3 regions of the Phyllobacterium sp. NPDC097923 genome follow, and region 3 is predicted to be linked to each of the others. Evidence: riboswitches for the same ligand, from Rfam matches in the RefSeq annotation. Region 3 holds a riboswitch; each other region holds the start of a gene.

Region 1 (3,790 bases), 2.1 Mb from region 3:
TGCGCGTCGGCGAATTCTTGTCGCGATACTGGATGATCGTGGCACCGCCCCGCGCGGCCTGCAAAGCCAGGGCACCCAGATCGGCATCACCACCGATGGCGTCGACATCGACAATGGCATTCAGGCGGAAATCTACTTTTGGCATGGTCTTTTTCTCCGAATAAATCGTTTCACTGCAGTTCAACGGCGAGGTCATCCACCTTGGGCACCGATTTGATCAGTCCCGCTTCGTGCATGAACACGCCGAGCCGTTCATAACGGCTGCGGTCGAGGGCGGCGGGACGCTTGGCAAAACGCGGCAATGTATCGATCCATGCCTGCCGGTTCAGCGCATTGTCGAGATCGGGATAGGCCTTGACGAACAGCGACCAGGACTCATCGGGATGGTTGGTCAGATAGATCGCTCCCTTTTCCACGGCGCCGATGAAACGTTTCAAACGGTTGTCTTTCGCCAGATCGGGATGGGTCAGGAAGATCAGCTCGTCGTAAACGGGAACGCCATGCTCCTCGGGAAAGAATGCCGTTCCCTTGTGACCTTCCTGCGCCATCTGCGTCAGCTCGAAATTGCGGTAGCCGCCCACCGTGGCATCCACCTGATTGGCGATCAGCGATGCCGACAGCGCGAAGTTGACATTGATCAGCTCGACATCGCCCGTCTTCAAGCCTTCGGATTTCAGCATGGCGCCGAGCATGGCATCCTCAAAACCAGCCACGGAGAACCCGACTTTTTTGCCCTTCAGGTCCTTCAGGCTCTTGATCGGGCCATCGGCGAGGACGGTCACCGTGTTGAGCGGCGTCTCCACCAGGGTGCCGAAACGCACCAGCGGCAGGCCTTCGTCATGGCTGAGATAGAGGTTGGGCTGATAGCCGATGGCGATGTCCGCCTGCTTGGCCGCCACGAGACGCGGCGGCGCTGCCGGATCGGCCGGCGGGATCAGATCCACGTCCAGTTTCGCTTCGCTGAAGAAGCCCTTCTCGCGGGCAATCACCAGCGGCGCATGGTCGGGATTGACGAACCATTCCAGCAAGACAGACAGCTTGTCTGCCGCCGCTGCGGGTGATGCGAGGAGAGACAAGGCGGCCAGCAGGATGATGGCGGGGGCAAACGCGCGGCGGCGAAACATGGGCATTCCTTTATCAACGGGACGGGAAAACGGGGCGGTCATGATGCCTGCACCCAGGGCGTGAGACGTGCGGCGAAGGCATCGACGAGGAAACGCAGAACAATGGTCAGAACGGCGAGGATGATGAGGGCGGCAAACAGCGTATCGGTCTGCATGCGAGCATTGGCCTGCAGCATGACGAAGCCCAGTCCGCGCGAGGCACCGACCCATTCGCCGATCACGGCGCCAATGGGGGCAAAGACCGCCGCAACACGCAGGCCCGAACCGAGGCCGGGCAAGGCGCTGGGCACGCGGATGAGGAACAGTGTCGCCAGCGGCGAGGCCTGTGTGAGGGCGGCGGCATCCAATAGGTCCTGACTGGTCCGGCGCAGTCCATCGGCAAAGGACGAGGCAACGGGGAAGAAGATGATCAGGCTGGCCATGACGACCTTGGACGCGAGGCCGAAGCCGAACCAGAGAACCAGAAGCGGTGCAATGGCAAAGACCGGGAGCGCCTGCAAGACCAACAGGAGCGGCCAGACGATCTGGCCGAAACCCGGCAGGCCGGCCACCAGAAGCGCAACAAGGATTCCGGCGATGGCACCGAAGAACAGCCCGAGCACGATCTCAAGCACCGTGATGGCGGCGTTGCTCAGGAGATAATGCTGCTGCTCGACCAGGGAGGCAATGACAGAACCGGGGCCGGGCAGGATGAAGCGCGGCGGCTGCAGCATCCAGACAGCGAGCTGCCAGCACGCAAGCACAGCCAGCAGGGCTCCGGCGATGCGGACGAGCATGCGCATGGCGGGCCGTCACAGACTCGGCGATTGGTGGTTCAGCGAAAACGGCATCTGCAGGACTCCATCAAACGTGTGGAGATCCGGATATGTGCGAAGACAAGGCAGAGTGCGTGAAGAATGCTCAATTCCCGTTCCTACGCCGGCATAACCCGGATCAGGTTCAAGGGTCCAGCTCGACGCTATCTCAGCACTGTACAGTGCCCCCCTCGGAATGAAGTCATGATGGAGCGGCGGCGGCGTAAAGTCAATCGCGCCGCACAGGGATTGCAGACATCAGTTGGTCAGGCGGACATTCTCGCCATCGACAGCTTTGCAGGCCGTGACAACGGTATAGAAAAAGTCCTGCTGATCCCAACCACCGCCATCTTCCCATGCATGCTGATGGGTACCGGTACAGCTCAGAATATCAAGGATCGGTGGTATTGTGCCCTTCGGCAATTGCTTCCCATCAACAAACAGATAGTACACTTGGTCTTTATCATTTGTTTTCAAGGTCGCGTCGTATTGGGTCTGCGTGGAATCAGTAACGCATTGTACATATCTGTTGTTGGTGTTCTTGTTTCTCTTACCCAGATCGCAACCATCCTGTTTGACGTCCATTTTCAAATAGAGATCTTTGTACCCGTCAAGATTGATTGTCGTCATCTGATTCTTATTGGGAACAGTGGTACCGGTCCCCCGCCCGTTAGCGCCGCTGTGATCATAGGGGTTGTACACAACTGTTCCCAAAGCCTTCTCGGTGCCATTTAGCAACACCCCAACAATGGTCACACGTTTGAACCAGTAGCCGTAGACATCGCCAACGGTAATGGAAGCGCTGCTTGGTTTGAGCGGTGCAAGGGCGGTGGCGGTAACACCAATCTGGACTGAGTTCTGGTTCAGCAACGACATGAAGAGGGTATTGGTCTGCCCTCCCAGATTGACGGTAACCTTCTGGTCCTTTGCACTGAAATTGACACTGACAGTGCTCGCCTTGGCGCCAAGATTGGCCCGCAAAAAGGCCCGTGCCCTGTCCTCGGCAGCCTGTGCATTGCCACCCGTGAAGATGGAGGCACCGGCCAGCGCCGCTGTGTCAGCGGCGTTCTGCAAATTGACTCTTTCATTTGAGGCAACGGTATAGTCAAGGGCAAGACCGGTCATGCCCATAAGCGGCACAAGCAGCAGACCGAAGGTCAGTGCCGTGGCCCCACGCTTGTCTCTCAGGAATTGTTTGAATTTGCTCATAGCCCGCTCCGGTTGTTGAGCGAACCATGAAGGCCATGCCGTAAATGCCTGCTTAGCAAATTCGTTCAGATTGTCTCAATCTGCGATAAGTCGTGCACCATGGTAAAAATCCGATAAAGCACGACCTAGGCAGCGGGTGCGCCCGGCCGCACAAAACCCTCGCTGGCAACGAGCAGATTGCGCGTATAGGCCTGCGTCACCTTGCGGGCGGCAAGATCGGCGGCGGAAAGGCGCTCCACCTCGGCACCGCTCTGCATGACCATCAGCCGGTCGCACATGTGGGTGACCACCGCCAGATCGTGACTGACCATCAGGAAGGTCAGCTTGCGGTCGCGGCGTATCTGTTCCAGCAGGTTCAGCACTTCGGCCTGTACGGATGCATCGAGCGCCGACGTTGGTTCATCGAGCAGCAGGATCGACGGCTCCAGAATCAATGCCCGGGCGATGGCGACACGCTGGCGCTGGCCGCCGGACAGCTGATGCGAATAGCGGAAGCGGAAGCTGGAGCCGAGACCCACCTCGTCGAGCGCGCGCAGGATGCGCTTTTCGATGTCGGCAAATCCGTGGACCGCCAGTGGTTCGAGCAGAAGCCGGTCGACGGTCTGGCGCGGGTGCAGCGAGCCATAGGGGTCCTGGAACACCATCTGCACTTCACGATAGAAC
Region 2 (3,790 bases), on a different contig from region 3:
AGATCAGCCCGGCAATACCGGACAGATTGCGGCGGATGACCGGCCATTCGATCAGGCGGAAGCGTGCCCAGCCGCCCATGCCGAGCTGCGCGGCGAGTTTCCAGTAATCCGACGGAATGGAATCAAGGCTTGCAAGCACCAGCCGCGTCGCCAGCGGCAGGTTGAAAAAGACGTGGGCGAGAAGGATGCCGGGAAGCCCGTAAATATTGGGTATGGTGTCTATGCCGAGGCTGCTGAAAGCAAAGGCCAGCAGGCCGTTGCGGCCATAGATGCTGGTGATGCCGAGCACCGCGACAAGCGCGGGTAAGGCCAGAGGCAGGGCAAACAGGCGCAGAATCAGCGCGCGGCCGGGAAAGGCGGGATGTTCATGCAAGGCGCGCGCGAGTGGAATGGCAAAGGCAACCGCAAGCAGCATGGACAGGAGCGCCTGCACCAGCGTGAACCGCGCCACCCGCCACAGATAGCTGTCGAATGCGGCAAAACCTTCCACGCCGCCGCGCAGCGCTTCGGATGCGAGACTGAGAAGTGCGCCACCCGCAAGTGCCGCCAGAAAGGCGAGGGCGTATGCCCCCGCCCAAGGTCTGAAACTGCGGATGGCAATCACAATGCTACAGGCTCATGGCCGCGAGCCACTCATCGATCCAGGCTTTGCGGTTCTTGGCGACCTCCTCGGACGGGAAGGCCAGGGTCTTGACGGGTTGAACAAGGGTTTCGAAGGCCGGGTTCAGCGCGTCGGTGGTTTTCGCAGCCGGATACATCCAGTTGTTTTCAGGAATCGCATCCTGAAACGCCGGGCTGGTCATGAAGGCAAGAAACTGCGCCGATAGCGGGTTTTTCACCCCGTTGACGGTCTGGGCCGCGACTTCTACCTGCAGGTAATGGCCTTCGCTGAACGAAATGGCCTTATAGCGGTCCACGCGCTCGGCGATCAGGTGATAGGCCGGGGACGTCGTGTAGGACAGCACCAGCGGTGCTTCGCCCTTGGTGAAGAGGCCATAGGCCTCCGACCAGCCGGGCGTGACGGTCAGCACGCGGTCTTTCAGCTTCGCCCAGGCTTCTCCCGCCTTGTCGCCATAGACCGACTTGACCCAGAGCAGCAGGCCGAGACCGGGCGTCGAGGTGCGGGGGTCTTCGATGACGATCTTCTGCTTCGGGTCGCCTTCGGCCAGTTCCTTCAGGCTTTCCGGCGGGGTCTTCAGCTTCTCCGAATCATAGATGACGGCGAAATAGCCGTAATCGTAGGGAACGAAGGTATCATCCTTGTAGCCGCCGGGGATGTTAACAGCGGAGGTGTCGATGCCATGGGGGGCAAACAGGCCGGTTTGCCTGGCCTCGTAGGTCAGGTTGGTGTCGAGGCCGAGCACCACATCCGCCTTGGTTGACTCGCCTTCCAGCTTGACCCGGTTGAGCAGGGCAACGCCATCGGCAACCGCCACGAATTCGACCGTGCAGGCACATTGCTTTTCGAAGGCTTGCTTGACCTTCGGGCCGGGACCCCATTCGGCGGTGAAGCTTTCATAGGTGTAGACGGTGAGTTTGCCTTCGGCATGGGCGGTGCCAAGGGGAATGACGGCGAACAGAGCGGTCACAATGGCCGCTGTTTTTACAATAGTCTCGAATGGCCGCATCGGCGCCTCCTATCAGCAGTGTTCAAAAGGATTGGTGCGCCGGCAAATCTGCCGCGTCTAATCCCTCCGCCGGTACAAACCGGATCAGGTTCCGCGGGTTGGCAGGGTCTCCCCGTGCGCCTCTCAGCCGGTCCATGCGACCGGCACCCCGTTAGAGCGTGACAAGGATAGAGGTTCGGCCGGAGCCGTGCAAGCGGTCGATGCTTATGAAATCTTTATGTTTTGCCGGTTCTGCCAAATCGAAAGCTGATACTGGCGCGCCTATTGTCGCTAGCGAAAACATCCCGTGCGGCTGTTTTCCGATGGAAAGGGTCAATCATGTTTCGTGGTCACGGTTTTTATCATTCCCATGTCAGGGTACAGCAGAACCCGGCTTCCCAAAACGCCCGCCGCAAGGCGATTCTCCTGCGTCCGCGTCGGCAGAAATTCATCCCGGAGCTTTATCCGAGCCTGTTTCTGGCCATCGGCGTGGCGATTGCCGGCATGGCCGCGATTGCACTCGGGCGCTTCGTTTAACCTCGAATCACGGATGCCCTGTGCGACCGGCTTGTGCCATGCTATGGCCGGTGCATGAGCAAATTCGTCCTTCTTCTTGGTGGAACCGTTCACGTCACCGACCGTCTCCGGCATCTCATTGCCGGGGCGCGCGTTCTTGCCGCCGATGGCGGCATTGCCCATGCGCAGGCGCTGGGCGTTGAACCCGAGTTGTGGCTGGGCGATTTCGATTCGACATCGCCTGAACTTGCCGAACGCTATGCGCATGTGCCGCGTTCGGTTTTTCCGGCCGCCAAGGACATGACCGACGGCGAACTGGCACTCAACGAAGCCTACCGGCTGGGCGCCACCGAAGTGATCCTGTGCGGCGCCTTTGGCGGTGAACGCACCGACCACACCCTGCTGCACCTGACCATGGCCACCCGCCATGCGGCGGAAGGCCGGAAGATCATTCTCTCCAGCGGAAGCGAGGAAGCGCATCCCCTGGTTGCAGGAGAATATGCGTTCGATTTTGCCGATGGAACGGTATTCAGCATTGTGGCCTTTACGTCCCTGCGCGGATTATTTATCCATGGTGCGCGATGGCCGCTGGAAAATATGGAACTTTCTTTCGGTTCATCGCTTACAGTGTCGAATGCCGTGTGTGGAAATCTCCACGTATCGCTTCGTTCAGGCAATGCAGTCCTGATTGCTGCGCCGTGAAATTGCGAACCGCTTGTAAAACAACGCGGAAAGTGCAATTCTTGCGGCACAGCATTGGGGACGCAAGCTGGTTAGTTTAGTTTTGAAACGGGAGAGGTCTTCCATGTTGAAAAGTTTGTCGACAGTAGCAGTTGCCGCGCTTCTGGCATTTTCGGTAGCCGGTTGCACAACAAGTGAACAGCGTACAGCGGGTTATGGCGTTGGCGGTGCAGCACTTGGTGCTTTGGCTGGTGGTGCAATCGGTGGTGGCCGTGGCGCACTGGCTGGTGCTGCCATCGGTGGTGTTGGTGGTGTGGCTGTTGGTGCCGCAACGGCCAACAATGATGGCCGCCGTTACTGCACATATGAAAACCGTTACGGCGAGCGTTATCGCGCGCCTTGCCGCGGTTACTAATCCTTCCCCATCAGGGAAAGCGGAACAGGCCGGGAAACCGGCCTGTTTTTGTTTGAGGCTGCCGGGGTGCATGGGCTGATCTTTGTTCTGCCGCATTAAGCCCGCACGATATGGCCGCTATATTCATGTTGAGAGGATTGACTAATGAGTTTTCGTTTGACCGCCATTGCGGTTTCCGCGCTTCTGGCCATGTCATTGGCCGGTTGTGAAACGAGCGAACAGAACCAGCGGGCCGGGACGGGCGCGTTGATCGGAGGCGGTGTCGGCGCACTCGCCGGACAGGCACTCGGGCACAATACCAAGAGCACTGTGATCGGTGCGGCCGGCGGCGCGCTTCTCGGTGCGGCTGTCGGTACGGCAACGACGCCAAGCGGCGGCGGCAATGGCAATCAGAATCTTTGCCGTTATCAGCGGCCCGATGGCAGCATCTACAATGCCCCCTGCGAAGGCAATGGCGGCCGCGGCGCTGCCTATGGCGGATACAACAACAACGGTTACAACAACGGCGGCTACTGAGCGGCGCGTTGCTGAACGGATCCAGACAGGCCGGTTTTCCGGCCTGTTCTGTTTT
Region 3 (3,790 bases):
AAGCGACAGGTTCATCCCGGCGGAAATATTGAATTTGCCGGGATGAAATGAAGTGGATGTCAGTAAAACTGCTCCCGTGCACTGGATTTTTAGCGCGGGAATGAATAAAGTCCGCGCTTCTCGGGATTGCCGTTGTGGTAATTCATCAAACGCTTGTCTGATTGTGACGCTTACGCCCGCAAGACGAGACAAGCATGGGTAAGGAAAACGATTGCAAGTTCTCGTCCGTGATAACAATGTTGAACAGGCCCTCCGGGTCCTGAAAAAGAAGATGCAGCGCGAAGGTCTCTTTCGCGAAATGAAGGCGCGCCAGGCATTTGAAAAGCCGTCCGAGCGCCGTGTCCGTGAAAAGGCTGAAGCCGTCAGCCGCGCCCGCAAGGCAGCGCGCAAGCAGGCACAGCGTGAAGGTCTGCTTCCTGGTCCGAAGAAGAAAGAACGCGTTGCCCGTCCAGGTGCCGCTTCCAGCGATTTCAACAACAACCGATAATCAATGACCGGAGTTTCCGGTCCTTGCAAAACGCGACAGAACCCGCACAGCGAGCCATGCTGGAGCGGGTTTCGTTTTGTGAAGACTCCGCCATAACTATCGTCTTCACATCGATATTACCCAGTTTCAAAAAAGTGCCTTCTTGTGCGCCGCATCACGCCGCGCCTATGCATGCTCCATACTCGTCAAGCCTTATGGAGACCTTTCAATGGCACCCAAGCTCAACATCGTCCACGTCAGCACCCGTCCGGGCCGCGCCGGTCAGCCGGTTGCCAAGTGGTTCCATGATTTTGCCAGCCAGGACGGCCAGTTCGAGCCTGTTCTGATTGACCTGGCGGATCTCAACCTGCCGGTTTTCGACGAGCCCAACCACCCGCGCGCCCGCAAGTATGAGCATGCGCACACGAAAAAGTGGAGCGCGCTGATCGAGGCGGGCGATGCGATCGTGTTCGTGACGCCGGAATATGACTATTTCGCTCCGCCGTCCCTGACCAATGCGATCATCTATCTGTGGCAGGAATGGAACTACAAGCCGGTCGGCTTCGTCAGCTATGGCGGCGTGTCGGGCGGCCTGCGCTCGGTCGAATCGGTCAAGGGTCTCATCGCAGGCCTGCGGATGGTTCCCATTCCCGAAGGCGTTCCCGTTCCGGCGTACCAGCAGTTCATCAACGATGAAGGCGTCTTCCAGGCCAATGAACTGGTGACCGCCAGCGCCAACACCATGATTGGCGAATTGCTCAAGTGGAGCAATGCGTTGAAGCCGCTGCGCGCCGCCTGATCCGGTCAAGGCGCCTGGAATCGACCGGGCGCTACACACACGATTTTACCGATTCGCTTGACAAATGGCGGATCGGGCGTTCAATTCAAGACATTCACCAGGGGGGTCCCGACAAGGGGCTGAGATTCTGCTGGCTTTTGCAGCGCAGTGACCCGTTGAACCTGATCCAGTTCATACTGGCGTAGGGACGGTGCGAAAGTCATGCGAGTCAGCCTCGGCACATCCGTATCCGGATTCGCAATCTCTTTTCATCCTTCCGGCACAGAACTGGGTTTCCACGCTTGATTGCTTAGGAGCCTGATGATGACCGCAATTACCCCAACCGTTTCGGCAGGACCGCTGCCGGCCTCGATCAAAATTTACAAACCCGGCCATATCCATCCGGATATCCGCGTGCCATTGCGCCAGATATCGGTGCACCCGACGGCGGGCGAGCCGCCGGTGACGGTGTACGACGCGTCCGGACCCTATACCGATGCCAATGTTGCCATTGACATCGCCAAGGGCCTGCCGCGCATCCGCGCAAGCTGGCTTGCCAGCCATGCCGACCTTGCCGCCTATGACGGCCGCCACGTCAGGCTGGAGGACAATGGCTTCGTCACCGGTGAACGGCTGACCCCGGAGTTCCCGGTACGCAACCGGCCATTGCGGGCGAAGGGCGATAAAGCCGTGACGCAGCTCGCCTATGCCCGGGCGGGGATCATCACGCCGGAGATGGAATATGTGGCGATCCGTGAAAACCTCGGCCGCGACGCGGCGCGGGCGCAGCTGGAGCGCGACGGCAATTCCTTCGGCGCGTCGGTGCCGGATTATGTCACACCGGAATTCGTCCGCGAGGAGATTGCCCGGGGCAGGGCGATCATTCCGGCCAATGTCAACCATCCCGAACTTGAACCGATGATCATCGGCCGCAACTTCCTGGTCAAGATCAATGCCAATATCGGCAATTCCGCAGTGACCTCCTCCATGGCTGAGGAAGTGGAAAAAATGGTCTGGGCCATCCGCTGGGGTGCCGACACGGTGATGGACCTGTCGACCGGCCGCAACATCCACAATATCCGCGAATGGATCATCCGCAACGCCCCCGTGCCGATCGGCACCGTGCCGCTCTATCAGGCGCTGGAAAAGGTCGGCGGCATCGCTGAGGACCTGACGTGGGAGGTCTATCGCGACACGCTGATCGAACAGGCGGAGCAGGGTGTCGATTATTTCACCATCCATGCGGGTGTTCGGTTGCATTACATCCCGCTGACCGTCGACCGTGTCACCGGCATCGTGTCGCGCGGCGGCTCGATCATGGCCAAGTGGTGCCTGCATCATCACCGGGAAAGTTTCCTCTACGAGCATTTCGAGGAAATCTGCGATATCTGCCGTGCCTATGATGTCAGCTTCTCGCTGGGTGACGGGCTGCGGCCGGGTTCCATTGCCGATGCGAACGATGCTGCGCAGTTTGCCGAGCTGGAGACGCTGGGGGAACTGACGCAGATTGCCTGGGCCAAGGGTTGCCAGGTGATGATCGAGGGCCCCGGCCACGTGCCGATGCACAAGATCAAGGCGAACATGGACAAGCAGCTTGCCGTCTGCGGCGAGGCGCCGTTCTATACGCTGGGACCGCTCACCACCGATATCGCGCCCGGCTATGATCACATCACGTCGGGGATCGGTGCGGCGATGATCGGCTGGTTCGGCACCGCCATGCTTTGCTATGTCACACCGAAGGAACATCTGGGCCTACCCAACCGCGACGATGTGAAGATCGGGGTGATCACCTACAAGATCGCCGCCCACGCGGCGGACCTTGCCAAGGGCCATCCGGCGGCACAGGTGCGGGACGATGCCCTGTCGCGGGCGCGCTTCGAGTTCCGCTGGGAAGACCAGTTCAACCTGTCGCTCGATCCCGAAACGGCGCGACTGTTCCACGACGAGACATTGCCGAAGGAGGCACACAAGGTCGCGCATTTCTGCTCCATGTGCGGACCGAAATTCTGTTCGATGCGGATTTCCCACGATATCCGCGCCGAAGCGCAGAAGGAGGGCATGTCGGCCATGGCGGAAAAATTCCGGCAGGGCGGTGATCTCTACATGCCGCTGAAATCAGCAGCCGTGCCCATACCGGTCGGGGGTGATGATTTCTGATGCGCATCCTTGTCAAAGGCGCTGGCGTGGCCGGGCTCACCGCCGCACATGAACTGATGGCGCGGGGCGCAGACGTGACCGTCTTCGACCCGCGCCGCGACACGTCGTCGACCGCCTCCTGGTATGCGGGCGGCATGCTTGCGCCCTATTGCGAGCGGGAAAGCGCCGATGAACAGGTGCTGGAACTCGGATTGAAGGCTGCCTCCTGGTGGGAGGCGGCCCTGCCGGGGCGTGTCGTGCACAACGGTACGCTGGTGCTGGCGCCAGCGCGTGATGCCGGGGAATTGGACCGCTTCGCCTCGCGCACCTCGGGTTTTGCCGGCGTGGACGCGCAGGAACTGGGCAGTCTCGAACCCGACCTTGCGGGGCGGTTCCGCCGGGGGCTGTTT

What was found. A riboswitch is a leader RNA that binds a small molecule or an ion and turns the genes downstream of it on or off. The one in region 3 is predicted to bind thiamine pyrophosphate.
Region 1: another riboswitch for thiamine pyrophosphate. It lies ahead of ACIQWS_RS00930 (ABC transporter permease); the one in region 3 lies ahead of thiC (phosphomethylpyrimidine synthase ThiC).
Region 2: another riboswitch for thiamine pyrophosphate. It lies ahead of thiB (thiamine ABC transporter substrate binding subunit); the one in region 3 lies ahead of thiC (phosphomethylpyrimidine synthase ThiC).

What each region holds. Positions count from the first base shown of each region.
Region 1 is NZ_JBIWBL010000001.1:186,755-190,544, reverse strand. It holds gene thiE (thiamine phosphate synthase) at 1-145, opposite strand, end outside; gene ACIQWS_RS00935 (ABC transporter substrate-binding protein) at 171-1,124, opposite strand; gene ACIQWS_RS00930 (ABC transporter permease) at 1,163-1,906, opposite strand; TPP riboswitch at 2,018-2,120, opposite strand; gene ACIQWS_RS00925 (TadE/TadG family type IV pilus assembly protein) at 2,177-3,127, opposite strand; gene ACIQWS_RS00920 (ABC transporter ATP-binding protein) at 3,253-3,790, opposite strand, start outside.
Region 2 is NZ_JBIWBL010000002.1:474,153-477,942, forward strand. It holds gene thiP (thiamine/thiamine pyrophosphate ABC transporter permease) at 1-604, opposite strand, end outside; gene thiB (thiamine ABC transporter substrate binding subunit) at 609-1,628, opposite strand; TPP riboswitch at 1,673-1,789, opposite strand; gene ACIQWS_RS14675 (hypothetical protein) at 1,947-2,144, shown strand; gene ACIQWS_RS14680 (thiamine diphosphokinase) at 2,199-2,825, shown strand; gene ACIQWS_RS14685 (hypothetical protein) at 2,929-3,219, shown strand; gene ACIQWS_RS14690 (YMGG-like glycine zipper-containing protein) at 3,364-3,735, shown strand.
Region 3 is NZ_JBIWBL010000001.1:2,260,876-2,264,665, reverse strand. It holds gene rpsU (30S ribosomal protein S21) at 212-487, shown strand; gene ACIQWS_RS11425 (NAD(P)H-dependent oxidoreductase) at 696-1,265, shown strand; TPP riboswitch at 1,355-1,471, shown strand; gene thiC (phosphomethylpyrimidine synthase ThiC) at 1,569-3,401, shown strand; gene thiO (glycine oxidase ThiO) at 3,401-3,790, shown strand, end outside.